2 regions of the Roseburia sp. AF25-13LB genome follow, and region 1 is predicted to be linked to the other one. Evidence: predicted binding sites of a transcription regulator. Region 1 holds the regulator's gene; the other holds the start of a gene.
The links. The regulator Rex, encoded in region 1, represses fermentation and respiration genes when NADH is low (regulators of the CRP and FNR family bind a similar motif). The targets are predictions, from matches to a motif close to ATTGTTAANTANTTAACAAT.
Positions count from the first base shown of each region.

Region 2: a site for Rex is predicted at 2,863-2,882, ahead of DWY37_RS14190 (enoyl-CoA hydratase-related protein). Genes of this name have one in related genera too.

Region 1 is NZ_QUFO01000001.1:391,432-399,750, reverse strand. It holds gene DWY37_RS01985 (isopropylmalate/homocitrate/citramalate synthase) at 1-623, shown strand, start outside; gene DWY37_RS01980 (GntR family transcriptional regulator) at 641-1,300, shown strand; gene DWY37_RS01975 (NADP-dependent isocitrate dehydrogenase) at 1,319-2,527, shown strand; gene DWY37_RS01970 (ABC-F family ATP-binding cassette domain-containing protein) at 2,643-4,631, shown strand; gene DWY37_RS01965 (redox-sensing transcriptional repressor Rex) at 4,709-5,359, shown strand; gene DWY37_RS01960 (hypothetical protein) at 5,372-6,025, shown strand; gene DWY37_RS01955 (NAD(P)H-hydrate dehydratase) at 6,029-7,516, shown strand; gene alr (alanine racemase) at 7,538-8,319, shown strand, end outside.
Region 2 is NZ_QUFO01000013.1:17,325-25,643, reverse strand. It holds gene DWY37_RS14205 (adaptor protein MecA) at 1-653, shown strand, start outside; gene DWY37_RS14200 (hypothetical protein) at 672-1,055, shown strand; gene proC (pyrroline-5-carboxylate reductase) at 1,151-1,969, opposite strand; gene DWY37_RS14190 (enoyl-CoA hydratase-related protein) at 2,051-2,845, opposite strand; gene DWY37_RS14180 (pyridoxal phosphate-dependent aminotransferase) at 3,536-4,705, shown strand; gene DWY37_RS14175 (hypothetical protein) at 4,820-5,014, shown strand; gene mutY (A/G-specific adenine glycosylase) at 5,067-6,155, shown strand; gene glf (UDP-galactopyranose mutase) at 6,502-7,647, shown strand; gene DWY37_RS14160 (glycosyltransferase family 2 protein) at 7,678-8,319, shown strand, end outside.

The sequences.
Region 1 (8,319 bases):
CACATGCAGGAGTTCCTTCTGAATTGATTGAATGGCATGGACACAACGATTTCTATAAAGCAGTCAATAACTCGACCACAGCATGGCTTTACGGTGCATCCGGCGTAAACTGTTCCTTATTTGGTATTGGTGAGAGAACCGGTAACACACCTCTGGAAGCAATGGTATTTGAATATGCGCAGTTAAAGGGTACCCTGGATGGAATGGATACCAGAGTTATCACAGAACTGGCAGAATATTATGAGAAGGAATTGAATTATAAGGTTCCAAGCCGTACACCATTTGTCGGAAGTAATTTTAACGTTACAAGAGCAGGTATCCATGCAGACGGACTTTTGAAAAATGAAGAAATTTATAACATTTTTGATACCGAAAAATTCTTAAATCGTCCGGCACTGGTATCTGTTTCCAATACATCAGGACTTGCTGGAATTGCACACTGGATTAATACCTATTACCGTCTCAGTGATGACCGTAAAGTAGATAAGAATTCGGAACTGGTAAAGACCATCAAACAGTGGGTAGACGAGCAGTATGATGAGGGACGTGTAACTGTAATTACAGATAACGAACTTGTAGTACAGATAACTGACTGTTGTAAAAAACTCGGAATTGTATTATAAATTAAGGAGGCTTTATCGTGGGCGAAGAAGGATATTCTTTAAGCGGAAGAGTATTTCATACGATTCGTGAAAATATCTTATCCGGAAAATACAAGTGCGATGAAGAATTAAAAGAAAAAACCCTGGGTGATGAACTGGGTGTCAGCCGTACTCCGGTAAGAGAAGCCTTAAGGCAGCTTGAACTGGAAGGACTCGTCAGAATCATTCCAAACCGCGGAGCATTCGTAGAGGGAATTACGAAAGAAGACGTAAAAGATATCTATGAAATCCGTGCACGGCTGGAGGGACTTTGCACAAAGTGGGCGGCAGACAGAATTACCAAGGAGCAGATAGCGGAACTGGAAGAAAACATTTTTCTGGTGGAATTTCATGCTAAGAAGGAAAATTATGCACAGATATTGGAGCTGGATAATAAGTTTCATGAGGTGCTTTATGAAGCTTCCGGAAGCAAAATGTTAAAGCATGAATTGTCTGCATTTCATCATTATGTGGAAAGAGTTCGAAAAATCACTTTGTCAATGCCGGATCGTGTGGTAAAATCAAATGATGAACATAAAAAGATTGTAGAAGCATTGAAGCAGCACAATGCAAAAGAAGCAGAACTGCTTGCGACAAGTCATATGTTAAATACTATTGAAAATATGGATAATTATGGCTGGGACAATCTGCTGAAATAGTAAATGGAGGATAGAAAGATGGACAAAATTAAAATGACTACCCCTTTGGTTGAAATGGACGGAGACGAAATGACAAGAATCCTTTGGAAAATGATTAAGGATGAACTGTTATTACCATTTATTGATTTGAACACAGAATATTATGACCTGGGTCTTGAACATCGTAATGAAACGGATGACCAGGTAACTGTAGATTCTGCAAATGCAACAAAGAAATACGGTGTTGCAGTAAAATGTGCTACCATTACACCAAATGCAGCACGTATGACGGAGTACAACTTAAAGGAAATGTGGAAGAGTCCGAATGGAACTATCCGTGCAATGTTAGATGGAACGGTATTCCGTGCACCAATCGTTGTAAAGGGAATTGAGCCATGTGTTAAGAACTGGAAGAAACCGATTACCATTGCAAGACATGCTTACGGTGATGTATACAAGGCTTCTGAAATGAAGATTCCGGGACCGGGAAAATGTGAACTGGTTTATACAGCAGAGGACGGAACGGAAACAAGAGAGCTGATTCATAACTTTACCGGAGCAGGTGTTGTCCAGGGACAGCATAACTTAAATGATTCTATCGAAAGCTTTGCAAGAAGCTGCTTTAGCTATGCACTTTCTACCAGACAGGATTTATGGTTTGCAACCAAGGATACCATTTCCAAAAAATATGACCATACTTTCAAAGATATTTTCCAGGAAATCTTTGATGCGGAATATAAAGAAAAATTCGAAGAAGCAGGAATTACCTACTTCTATACCTTAATCGATGATGCGGTAGCCCGTGTGATGAAAGCAGAGGGCGGCTTTATCTGGGCATGTAAGAACTATGATGGAGATGTTATGAGTGATATGGTATCATCTGCATTTGGTTCCCTTGCCATGATGACTTCCGTACTGGTATCACCGGCAGGATATTATGAATATGAAGCTGCACACGGAACAGTTCAGCGTCACTATTATAAACACCTCAAGGGAGAAGAAACATCCACCAACTCCGTAGCAACTATTTTTGCATGGACCGGAGCACTTCGTAAGAGAGGTGAATTAGATGGCAACCAGGAGTTAAGCACATTTGCCGACAAACTGGAAAAAGCCTGTGTAGATACGATTGAATCCGGAAAGATGACCAAAGACCTTGCACTGATTACTACAATTGAAAATCCGACTGTATTAAACAGTGAAGACTTTATCAAGGCAATCCGTGCTACATTAGAGAAAATGTTATAAATTTTATACTCCGGGAGGGCAGAATAGTGTGCCGTCCCGGAATTTTCAGCTATAAAAAGCCCCTTGTAAAGAATGCTTTACTTATGGGGCGAAGAGAAAAAGTGAGGAGACTTCCATGATTTTAGCCTGTCAGAATATCAGTAAATCCTTTGGGACAGACACCATAATACAGAATGTTTCTTTTCATGTAGAAGATAATGAGAAAACAGCAATTGTCGGCATCAATGGTGCCGGCAAATCTACGTTATTGAAAATTATAGTGGGAGAGCTGGCACCGGACAGTGGCGAGGTAACCGTTGCAAAAGGAAAAACCATCGGTTATCTTGCCCAGTATCAGGATAAAGACAGCAACGAGACCATTTATAATGAAGTGCTTCATGCCTGCGATGCATTAATTGAAAAAGAAGAAAAGCTTCGTAAAATGGAAGAAGACATGCAGCATGTAAGCGCAGATGAATTAGAGAAATATATGGAGCAGTATAACCGTTTCAGCCATGCCTTTGAGTTAGAGGGCGGACTGACTTTTCGCAGTGAGATAAACGGTGTGTTAAAGGGACTTGGTTTTTCGGAAAATGATTTCGGAAAGAAAATGTCAGAGTTATCCGGAGGACAGAAGACCAGAGTGGCATTAGGCAGACTTCTGGTAACCAAGCCTGACATTATCATGCTCGACGAGCCGACCAACCACCTTGATATGGCATCGATTGCATGGCTTGAAAACTATCTTTTGAATTATAAAGGAGCCGTAATTATCGTAGCCCATGACCGTTATTTCTTAGACCGGATTGTTACGAAGGTAGTGGAAATATCCCGCCATACGGCAACGGTATTTCCGGGAAATTATACCGCATATGCGAGGCAGAAGGAAATACAGCGGGAAAGTCTTTTGCGACAGTATTATAACCAGCAGCGGGAAATCAAGCACCAGGAAGAAGTAATATCCAAGTTAAAATCCTTTAACCGGGAAAAGTCCATTAAGCGTGCGGAAAGCCGTGAGAAGGCATTGGATAAAATAGAACGTATTGAGAAGCCAATCGATGAAAAAACAGATATGCATATTACATTGGAGCCGGAAATTACCAGTGGAAATGATGTACTTTCGGTGAAAGGTCTTTCAAAATCTTACGAGCATAAACTGTTTTCAAACATTGATTTTCAGATTAAGCGAGGGGAAAAAGTTGCTTTAATCGGAAATAACGGTACCGGGAAAACCACCATTTTAAAGATAATCAATGGAATTGTAGACGCAGATGCCGGGGAGATAAAGCTTGGAAGCAATGTGGAAATCGGATATTACGATCAGGAGCATCAGAACTTAGACCCGGATAAGACGTTATTTGATGAAATTGCAGATGCTTATCCGAATCTGAAGGCAACGAAGATTCGAAATGTGTTAGCAGCATTTTTATTTACGGATGATGATGTGTTTAAGCGGATTCGTGATATCAGTGGTGGAGAAAGAGGTCGTGTTTCACTGGCAAAACTGATGTTATCCAATGCGAACTTCTTAATTTTAGACGAGCCGACCAACCACCTTGATATTATGTCAAAGGAAATTTTAGAGTCAGCCATCAATTCCTATACCGGAACGGTGCTTTATGTATCCCATGACCGTTATTTTATTAATAAAACTGCCAGCAGAATTCTTGATTTAAAGAATGAAACAATTCTAAATTATATTGGAAATTATGATTATTATCTGGAGAAAAAGGAAGTTCAGGAGTTAGCGGCGTTTGGCACAGCTACACAGGATCGTGCAGACAATTCAGTGGCAAAAGGAAATGTCATTGTTTCCGATGGAACTGGAGAAAATAATGGAACAGAGCAGATATCCGGCGGAGGAAAACAGAAGTTAAGCTGGGAAGAAATGAAGAAACAGCAGGCAGCAAAACGTAAGCTGGAAAACGAATTAAAGCGTACAGAAGATGAAATTGCTAAGAGAGAGGCAAAGATAGAAGCATTAAATGATGAACTGTCAAAGCCGGAGGTAGCATCAAATTCCTATGAATTAAACAAAATCCATGAGGAGCAGATGCAGGAAGAGGCAGCGCTGGAAGAACTCTATGCAAAATGGGAAGAATTAAGTTTACAGAAAGATTGTTAAAGTTGTAACACATTGACATCCTTTCGGCAAGAAACTATAATTATTGTAGGGTATTGAGAGCAGGAGGAACTGGCAGAATGAGCAAAGAAATATCACAGGCAGTAATTCGTAGAATGCCAAGATATTACCGATATCTGGGGGAACTTTTAGATGAAGGGGTAGAACGTATTTCATCGAATGAACTGAGTGCAAGAATGAAAGTGACCGCATCGCAGATCAGACAGGATTTAAATAATTTTGGTGGTTTTGGACAGCAGGGATATGGTTACAATGTACAATTTCTGTATGAAGAAATCGGAAAGATTATGGGATTAAATGAACAGCATAATATTATTATTATTGGAGCTGGTAACTTAGGACAGGCACTTGCCAATTATGTGAAGTTTGAAAAACTCGGCTTCGTCATAGTAGGATTGTTTGACGTGAATCCGGAGTTATGCGGAAAATCCATTCGTGGCAATAAAATCGAAATGATTGATAAACTGGAAGAATTTGTAAAGACACATAAGGTAGATATTGCTACACTGACTATGCCGAAAGAAAAGGCAGATGCTGTGGCCAACCAGCTGGTAAGCCTTGGTGTACATGCAATCTGGAATTTTGCCCATGTGGATCTGGAAGTGTTGGATGAAAATGTTGTAGTGGAAAATGTACATTTATCAGACAGCCTGATGCAGTTATCCTATAATATGACAAAGAACAAAAGGGAAAAGGAAACGCTGGAATAGAGGTGTTTTTGCATGAAAGATGACAAGGAATTTCTGGAAGCATTAGAAAGCAGAAAAGTACCAATACTTGTATTGGATCAGAAATGGCACAGACTTTTTGCGTTAAGCGGAAAAACCAGTGAAATCAAGCAGCTGGAAGAAAAGGTAAATCAGTTGTTAGAACAGCAGGGAAAGCTTAATAATGATTTGAAAGAACTGAAAAAGACAAAGAATCGGTTGATGAAAAGCATTGTTGTCAACATGGAAGGAACTCATGAGGAAAATGAGGGGGATATTTCTTCCAGAAAATTAGATGAAGACAAGAGACTGATTGATGAAGTCAATGTCAAAATGGAAGAAATTGAGGATGAATTAATTGAACTTCCACGAAATATAAACAGTGCAAATCAGGAACTTATGTTAGAAAGCATGCGTTACTGCTATGAGAGACTAAGACAGAACAGCAAAGAAGCAGATGAAATTACGGACTGGATTGATAAGGTAAGGGTAGAACTTAAGAAAAATATCATCAAAAAACAGAACCGTGAAATCAACAACCGGCAGATTTATTCTTATATGCATGATATTTTTGGTGTGGATATTTTAAATATATTTGATCTGCGGCAGGAAGATGAAGACCGTCTGCAGGGAAAAAAAGCGGTGGAAAATGCGGACGAAAGGAATTAATTTATGGAATATCTTGTAAATTCCCGGGAAATGAAAACATGTGATACCAATACAATCGAACATTTTAAAGTGCCATCCATGGTTCTAATGGAGCGGGCAGCACTTTCTGCGATAGAAGTAATACAGGAAAAAGAAATTTCATGTAATCGCGTGCTGGTAGTGTGTGGAACCGGAAATAACGGCGGCGATGGTATGGCAATTGCAAGATTGTTATACTTATCCCACATTCCGGTTGAAGTATATCTCTATGGAAATAAAACACATTTTTCAAAGCAGGCAAAAGAACAGTATGAAATCTTGACATCATATGGTGTACCATTTATTGATGAAATGGAGGATGCAAATTCCTACAGCCTGATTATTGATGCGTTATTTGGCATAGGATTATCACGAAAATTAGATGATGAACTGGTGCACTTGATGGAACGGCTAAACCAGAGCAGTGCCCACCGGCTGGCGGTGGATATACCATCCGGTGTCTCGGCAGATAATGGAACTGTATTAGGTGGTGCATTCAAAGCAGATGATACCGTAACCTTTGCTTACTGCAAGACCGGAATGGTATTATTTCCTGGTGCAGAATACTGCGGAAATATTACGGTTAAGGATATCGGAATCGGAGAAGAAAGCTGGTTAGATAAAAGACCTGCAGCTTATGCAATCACAAAGGAAGATTTAAATTTTTTAAATAATCGTGCTGCTGATTCGAACAAGGGAACCTTTGGAAAAGTCCTTCTGGTTGCCGGAAGCGTGAATATGGCAGGTGCGGCGGTTCTTGCAGCAAAGGCAGCTTATCGCAGTGGCTGTGGTCTGGTGAGAATATATACACCGGAAGAAAACCGTATTATCTTACAGACAGCAGTGCCGGAGGCAGTTCTTACTACCTATTCTGCAAAAAAGGCTGATACACAGCAGCTGATAGAATGTCTGTCCTGGGCAGATGTTATTATTTTAGGACCTGGAATTGGCAAAAGTGATGTGGCACACAGTATTGTAAAGACGGTACTTAAGAATGCGGCAGTACCAATGGTAGTAGATGCCGATGCATTAAATATCATAGCAGAGCAGACCGAACAGCTTCTTCGCCCGCATACAGAACTGGTATTAACGCCACATCTAGGGGAAATGTCCCGGTTAAAACAGCTTGCCGTTTCCTATATCAAAGAAAATATTGAGCAGGTTGCGGAAGATTTCGCAAGGGAATATAATGTAATCTGTGTTTTGAAAGACAGCAGAACGGTAACGGCAATTCCTTATGGGAAAACATTTATTAACCGGAACGGTAACAACGGAATGGCTACTGCGGGAAGTGGTGATGTACTGAGCGGAATTATTGGAAGTCTGATGGCGCAGGGCCTATCTGCAGAGCAGGCGGCACCGCTTGGGGTATATGTACATGCGGCGGCAGCAGATGAACGGAGCAAAACAGTTTCAAAGCATGGACTGACTGCAGGCGAAATTATAAACGGATTATCCGATGTGTTGTCATAATAATAATTTGAGGTGAATGAAATGAAAAGATATAGCAGGGTATATGCCAGCGTGAATCTGGATGCGGCCATTGAGAATATGGAGGCAATGCACCGGCTTTTAAAGAAAGATACCAGCATGTTTGCGGTAATTAAAACAGATGGATACGGACATGGTGCAACGGAACTTGCCCGTGTATTAGAGCCGCTTCCGTATCTCCATGGCTTCTGTGTGGCCACAGTGGAAGAAGGCGTAATTTTAAGAAATCATGGAATTAAGAAGCCGATTCTGATTCTTGGTTTTGCATTCCCGGATGAATATGAGATTATTGTAGAACAGAAATTAGAGCCTGCCGTATTTACGTATGATATGGCAGTTGCACTTTCTGAAGCTGCAACAAAGAAAAATCAGGATGTGGCAATTCACATTGCAGTGGATACTGGAATGAGCCGGATTGGTTATCAGGTGGAAAAAGAAAATGCAGGAGAGGTAGCGCAAATCAGTAAGCTGCCACATATAATAATGGAGGGGATTTTTACCCACTTTGCAAGGGCAGATGAAAAAGACAAAACGGGTGCCCATAAGCAGCTTGAACTGTTTCAGAAAATGATTGCAATGTGCAAAGAAGAAGGCGTTATTTTCCATCATGCACACTGTTCAAACAGTGCAGGAATTATTGATTTGCCGGAAGCAAATATGGACATTGTAAGAGCGGGAATTACATTATATGGACTCTGGCCATCGGATGAAGTGCAAAAAGACAGACTGCCAATGCACCCGTTAATGGAATTAAAGAGTCATGTTTCTTATGTAAAGACACTGCC
Region 2 (8,319 bases), on a different contig from region 1:
GAACAGAATCGTTTCTGCGTAAGATTATTTCCATGGCAGAAGAAGAGGTCGGATATAAAGTACAGGGTGGAAATATTACCATTCAGGTTGCAGTACTGCCGGAGCATACGCTGGCACTTACTTTTTCTGAGAAGCCGGAGCTTGGCATCAGCAATATGTTGGAAAATCTGAAGTCTGCAGTAGAAAGTCTGGTTAAGAATGCTCCTGATATTGAAAAGCTGAAACAGACGTCAAAAGAGCTGGCAAATCAGAATCATACGGATGAAGGCATTGCGGAAATACAACCGGAGCAGTCAGAATCTAAGGCAGAAGAAAGCACAGATAAGAAACAGTCTACCGGTGGCTTTACACTAAAAGACCGGAATTTTTATCAGCTTTGCTTTGCAAGCATGGAACGTGCAATTTGTTATGCCAAGGGCGTCCGTCTGGAACTGCCGATGAAGAGCAGTCTTTATTATCTGACCAGAGAGGATGCTTATTATCTTTTGCTTGAGAAGGGAGAACTTAGTGATAAACAGCTTTGTCGTCTTTTAAGTGCTTCTTTGGAATTTGCAGATGATATTTATGCGCATGGACCGACCCGGGCATATATTATGGAGCATGGAAAATGTATTTTGCCGGAGCAGGCGTTAGAACATTTACAGGAAATTTAGACAGACAGAGGAATTGGAATGGAAGAATATAAAGATAAAGCATCTTTTGAAGAATTTTTTAAGCAGAACTATGTCCCACTGGATTATAAATCCATTCGGAATGAGATGCGGGAGGCAGCCGGAGATGGCTGGAGCCTTTTTACCGATGAATACAAATTTCGTGGAAAGATAGATAAGAAAGATTTTATTGTGCATATGACAGGCGATGCCTACTGCACTTTTGAAGAGATTGTGGAAAATGCAATTGATGAGTTGAACAGCGGAATCCTTGACATTGTGATGGAAATCGGCAATGAGATGGAATTTGACAACGATACAGCAGAAATTTATTTTGATACCATTGAAAAGCAGTTGAAGGAAATGTTAGATGCCCTTTATGATGATGTGCTTAAAGATTTATAAAAGCAGGTAAAATAAACAGTAAAGATAGAAAAGGCCCCGGAAGAACGATTGTATTGAAAATTAGTTCTTCCGGGGTTTCTTATATGCCTTTAATATCAATCGGAGAGTTTGCTCATGGCACGGGATTTTTCAGAGCAGGCATTCTGGGCAGCAATTACGGTGCTGCGGAAGGAGCCTTCCTCTAATTTTGCCACAGCAGCAATGGTAGTTCCGGCCGGGGAGCAGACTGCATCCTTTAATTCACCCGGATGTTTACCGGTCTCTAATACCATTTTAGCTGCACCAAGAACGGACTGGGCAGCAAATTTATAAGCCTGGGCACGCGGCATTCCGTCATTAACGGCTGCGTCAGCCATTGCTTCAATAAACATATAGACGTAAGCCGGTGAGGAACCGCTGACTCCGACTACGGCATCCATAAGACTTTCCGGTACAATTTCTGCTTTACCAAAGCTTTCAAAGAGAGAGACAACCATTTTGTTTTCTTCTTCTGTGATATGCTCATTTGGGGTAATGGCAGACATGGCTTCCTGAACCATAGCCGGTGTATTTGGCATGGTACGAACCAGTTTAATATCTTTGCTGAATAAAGATTCAATCCGTGAAATGGTCTGTCCGGCAGCAATGGCAACTATGATTTTGTCATCGGTAACACTGTCTTTGATTTCTTTGATGACTGTTTCATAAAGATATGGTTTTACAGCAAGAAAAATGATATCGGATTCTACAGCAACAGTCTCATTGTCTAAGGTGGTGCGGATACCATACTGCTCAGAAAGTGTATCCAGTGTGGCCTGGGTTTTCGCACTGGCAATCAGGTGGCTGGCAGGAACCAGACCGGAAGAGATAATTCCGCCAATCATGGCACGACCCATATTACCGCTTCCGATAAAACCAATTTTTTTATCTAACATGATGCATTCTCCTTTTATGAAAGGGGATATCCCAGATGATACTGGAATATCCCCTTTGATATTGTCTAAGTATAAGTTCAATTAGAAATCTGTTAAGTCAGCGGCTCTTCTCTCTAAGAAAGCACTCATGCCTTCTTTTTTATCATGGGTAGAGCAGGTTACGCCAAACAGGTTAGCTTCCATTTCAACAGCATTCTTGATATCCATATCATATCCGTTGTTGATAGCAGCTTTTGCGATAGATACTGCATAGCTTCCTTTAGAGATAATTTTCTCTGCCATAGCTTTTGCGGTTGGCATTAATTCTTCTTTTGCAACAACTTTGTTTACAAGTCCGATGCGGTATGCTTCGTTTGCATCGATGTTATCGCAGGTGAAGATCATTTCTTTTGCACGTCCCATGCCAACAAGACGGGCAAGTCTCTGTGTACCACCGAATCCTGGGATGATTCCAAGACCACACTCAGGCTGTCCGAATACTGCGTTGTCAGAAGCAATACGGATATCACATGCCATAGAAATTTCGCATCCGCCACCTAAAGCGAATCCATTAACAGCAGCAATAGTTACCTGTCTCATATTCATTAATTTAAAGAATGGAACAGAAGCTTTCATACCGAATGCTCTTGCTTCAGCAGCAGAGAAGTTAACCATCTCAGCGATGTCAGCACCAGCAACGAAAGATTTGAATTCGTTACCTTTCTTATCAGCACCACCGGTTAAGATAACGACTTTGATATCGTCTCTTCCTTCGATTTCGGTAAGAACAGTGTTCAGTTCATCCAATGTTTCGGAATTCAATGCGTTTAATGCTGCAGGTCTGGTAATAGTAAGAACTGCAATTTCGTTTTCAACTGTTAAAGTTAAGTTGTTCATGAAATAGGACCCTCCTGATTGATAAATTATTAACAATGTTTCAATACTTATAATGGTATAACTTTTGGGAGGATTTGTCAATAAAAACTGGTATTTTACAGGGATTGTGCTACAATAGGAAAAGACTTGTCATGTGATTACGCAATGGTTTTTGTGAGGAAGCGGATTTTTGGAATTTTAAGTAGCTTTTCTATAAGATTTTTTATTGAAAGCAGAATGTATACAATTCTAAAAATTGCTTTTTTCTTATTGTTGTCTGTTTTACCACCTGCTTTGACCGGATGCCTTTTGTGGTCCGTCTGTTACGGATATCTAAGGCACCTTTAAGCAGCTCTAGGCATTTCTGCTTATAAAGCTGTTTTCCGGCAACCGGCGCATAGTCACATCCGTGCTCCAATGCGCCTTCCTGGCACATCCATGTGCCAGGATTGCCAGTTGACAAAAGAAATGCCAAGAGCTGCTAGCAAGGCACCTAAATGATATCCGTAATCAGGCGAACCGCAGAAGGCATACTGTCAAACATTGGAAAAACAGGCATTATCCCAAGAGAAAAAAGCACTTTTTTAGAATTGTAGCATTCTGATTTCTAAAAAGGCTATAGAAAAGCTGCTTAAAATTCGAAAACCACTGCTTCTAAAAAATAATTGCGTAATTACATGACAGGACTTGTACAAAGAGAGGTCAATGAAAATGAAAGATACAAAATCATACTTATCAAAAATCGTACAGGATATGCCGGATTCCGGAATCAAGGATTTCTTTGATGTGGCAAATACCATGGAAGGTGCACTTTCACTGGGTGTAGGCGAACCGGATTTCCCGACACCGGAGCATGTAAGAGAGGCAGCGATTGCTTCTATAAAAAAGGGGGATACCAAATACACCGATAACCGCGGAACGGTAGAACTGCGTGCAGCGGCAGCGGATTATCTGACAAAATTTGATTTGCATTATGATAAACAGGACGAAATACTGATTACCATGGGAGCCAGCGAAGGAATTGATTTAGCTCTTCGGACACTGGTGAATCCGGGAGAGGAAGTTTTAGTGGCAGAACCTTCCTACGTTTCCTATATTCCATGTATTGAATTATGTGGCGGTGTTCCGGTATCATTAAAATTAAGAGCGGAGAATAAATTCCGTCTGACCAGAGAACAGTTAGAGGAAAAGATAACGGAGAAATCCAAAGTCTTACTGATTTCCTATCCGAACAATCCGACCGGAGCCATTATGGAAAAGGAAGATTTAGAGGCAATCGCAGAAGTGGTAAAGGAACATGATTTGTTCGTGATTACCGATGAAATCTATGCAGAATTAACCTATGGAAAGAAACATGTTTCCATCGCATCCCTTCCGGGCATGTATGAGCGCTGCGTTGTATTAAACGGATTTTCCAAAGCATTTGCCATGACCGGATGGCGTATGGGAATTGCAGCAGGACCAAAGGATGTTATTTTCCATATGAATAAAATACATCAGTTTACAACTATGTCAGCAGGAACCACCAGCCAGTATGCGGCATTGGAAGCATTGACCAGTCCGGTGAGAGATGAAGAGATTGCAGTCATGCGGGAAGAGTATGATGCCAGAAGAACACTGATGGTAGAGGGATTCCGTAAGATGGGATTATCCGTAGCAGAACCGGAAGGTGCATTCTATGTATTTCCGGACATTCGAAAAACAGGACTTACCAGTGAAGAATTCTGTAACCGCCTGTTGCAGGAACAGAAGGTAGCCGTTATCCCGGGAAATGCCTTCGGTACATGCGGAGAAGGCTTTGTACGATGCTCCTATGCATATTCGCAGGATGTCATTCGTGCCTGTCTGGAGAAAATTGCTGAATTCGTAGCACAGTTCTAATAATTGGAAAATTATTATGTGATGCATTTGATTTACGTGAGTAGATGGTATTGTTGATAAGATACCCGGACAGTCCGTTAAGTAAGGATGCCTGATAAAGGCGGTTAGTGGCACTTGGAATTTCGTCCGGCATCCGGCAACGCTGGCACAGGGATGTGCCAGCGAGGTGCATATGAACATGGATGTGAATTTGCACCGGTTGCCAGCGAAGGCTGTATCCCTTCGAAATTCTTAGTGCCACTTATCGGCTTTATGTGGCATCAGAACTTAACGGACTGCCGGGATATGCTCGGTTCAAACTATCGATAGCAACGTACAACCCTGCACCCACGAAACAGAAATAGAATTAGAAAGAGGAACCATGAGAGAACCATTTGACCTGACAACCCTGATAGAACCATTATTAAATTGGTTTAAAGACCATGCCAGAGTGTTGCCCTGGCGCAATGAGCCGACTCCATACCGGGTGTGGGTGTCTGAAATTATGCTGCAGCAGACCAGAGTGGAAGCGGTAAAACCATATTTTGACCGGTTTTTAAAGGAACTGCCGGATGTAGCAGCACTTTCAGAATGCCCGGAGGAGAAGCTTTTGAAACTCTGGGAAGGACTTGGATACTACAACCGGGTGAGAAATATGCAGATTGCAGCACAGACGGTCATGGAGAATTATCATGGAGAGCTTCCGGCAGATTATGAGGCACTGACAAAGTTGAAAGGAATTGGTCATTATACGGCAGGAGCCATCGCATCTATCGCATTTGGCATTCCGGTACCGGCGGTGGATGGAAATGTGCTCCGTGTCATATCCCGGGTAACAGAGGATGATGCGGATATCATGAAAGCATCTGTGCGGACGGCAATGGAGAAGGACTTATTGGAAATTATGCCGGAAAACAGGGCGGGAGCTTTTAACCAGGCACTGATGGAGCTTGGTGCAACGGTATGTCTGCCGAATGGGGCACCTTTATGCGAAGCATGTCCTTGGAAAGAAGTCTGCCGGGCACAAAAGAGCGGACGCTGGAGAGAACTTCCGGTAAAGAGCAAGGCGAAGGCAAGAAGGATAGAGGACAGAACAGTTCTTGTTATAAAGGCAGAGGATAAGGTCCTTTTGCATAAACGGGCCAACAAGGGACTTTTAGCTGGACTCTATGAATTTCCAAATGTGGAAGGGCATCTTAAGGAAGAGGAAGTTATTACCTATCTTAAGAAAATGGGGTTGTCACCGATTCGTTTGAAAAAATTAGAAGACAGCAGGCATATTTTTTCCCATATTGAATGGCATATGACAGGATATGCAGTGCAGATTGATGAGACAGAGCAGGAGTATCAGAATATGCTCTTTGTGGATGTGAAAGAAACGGAAGAACAGTATCCGATTCCGGCAGCATTTTCCAGATACACGGGATATATGAACATTCGTCTTGGAAATGACAGATATAAGGAAGAATAGCAGAAAAGCCATAGAAAAAAGAGGGAGCCGGTGATTTTCACCGGCCTTTCATATGAAAAAGATTTTTTATGGTAAGTGTTAAAAACACTATTTTTTGGGAGGAACCTTGCATCAGCTGCAAGGTCTATGAAAAAATAAAATTATCGCTTTTTTCTTTCTCAGCTTAGTTATAGTATAAAAGCAGAATGTGAAAACAATATGCCCGGATTGTTAGAAGGCTGTAAATAAAATATGAATAAATTGTAAACGAAGTGCCTTAAAGAAATCCTAAGAAAAAATGAATTGGAAAACAAATGACAAATGTGTATAATTGAATGAGGATTACCAAGGGGGAAGGAGAACAGAAATGTACGACAGCATTGTAATCGGAGCCGGAATCGCCGGCAGTGTGGCAGCAAGAAAGCTGGCAGAAGAAGGAAAGCAGAAGGTTCTTTTATTGGAACGGAGAAATCATATTGCAGGAAACTGTTATGACAGACCGGATGACCATGGAATTGTAATACATGAATATGGTCCACATATTTTTCATACAAATAAGGAAGAAGTATATCAGTATCTGTCAAGATTTACAGACTGGTATTTCTTTGGTCATGAGGTAGTAGCAAATGTGCATGGGACACTGATTCCGGTACCATTTAACCTGAATACTTTACATATGGTTTATGGGAAAGAGCAGGCAGACCGGTTAGAGCAGAAGCTGATTGCCGCATACGGAGAGGGAAGCCGGGTTCCGATTATGAAATTACGGGAAAATGAAGATGCAGATATCCGGAAGATTGCGGATTATGTATACGAAAATGTTTTCCTTTATTATACGATGAAGCAGTGGGGGCAGAAACCAGAGGAGATAAGCCCGGAAGTAACAGGACGTGTGCCGGTGCTGATTTCTTATGATAACAGATATTTCCAGGATAAATATCAGGGTATGCCAAAGGAAGGTTATACCGCAATGTTCGAAAAGATGTTAGACCATCCGGATATTGAGGTGAGGACTGGTGTAGATGCCGGAGAGGTACTGAAATTTACAGAGGACGGCATTTATTTTGATGGAAAGAAATTCGAAGGAAATGTCATTTATACCGGAGCACTGGATGAGTTGTTTGCATGCTGTTATGGAAGGCTGCCATATCGTTCACTCCGCTTTGATTTTGAATATTATGACAAACCGGATTATCAGGGACACAGTGTTGTAAATTATACGGTAAGCGAGGATTATACCAGAATTACGGAGTTTAAGTATCTGACCGGGCAGCAGGCAGATGGAACCACGATTGTAAAGGAATATCCATTTGCATACAGTGGAGCAGAAGGAGAGATTCCTTATTATGCCATTTTAAATGAAGAAAATCAGTCATTATATGAAAAATATAAAGCACTGACCGGAAAATATCCGAATATGCATCTTTTGGGAAGACTGGCAGAATACAAATATTATAATATTGATGCCATGACAGAGAAAGCATTAGAACTTACCAAAGAACTTTTAAAATAAAATGTTTCGAAAAACGATTGGAGAAAAAGAATGAAATTATTATCAGTAACCATTCCATGTTACAATTCACAGGATTATATGGAACATTGTATTGAAACACTGCTGACAGGTGGAGAAGATGTGGAGATTTTAATCGTAGATGACGGCTCAAAGGATGCAACAGCAGAGATTGCTGACCGTTATCAGAAGAAATATCCTACTATTATTAAGGCAATCCATCAGGAAAATGGTGGACACGGTGCAGCTGTAAATACCGGTATTGCCAATGCAACCGGACTGTATTTTAAAGTGGTAGACAGTGATGACTGGGTAGATGAAGAGAGCTATCACAAGATTCTTGCTAAATTACGGGAACTTGTGGGCGGAAGTACTACTCTTGATATGTTTATCAGCAATTTCGTATATGAGAAGCAGGGCGCAGAGCATAAAAAAGTAATGAAATATACCAGAATGTTCCCGGAAAATGAAGTCTTTACCTGGTCTGATGTAAGGCATATCAGCAAGGGGCATTATATTCTGATGCATTCTGTTATTTACCGTACCCAGTTATTAAAGGATTGCGGACTTGAGCTGCCAAGACACACCTTCTATGTGGATAATCTTTTTGTATACAATCCGTTGCCATATGTAAAGACCATGTATTATATGAATGTGGATTTCTATCGTTATTTT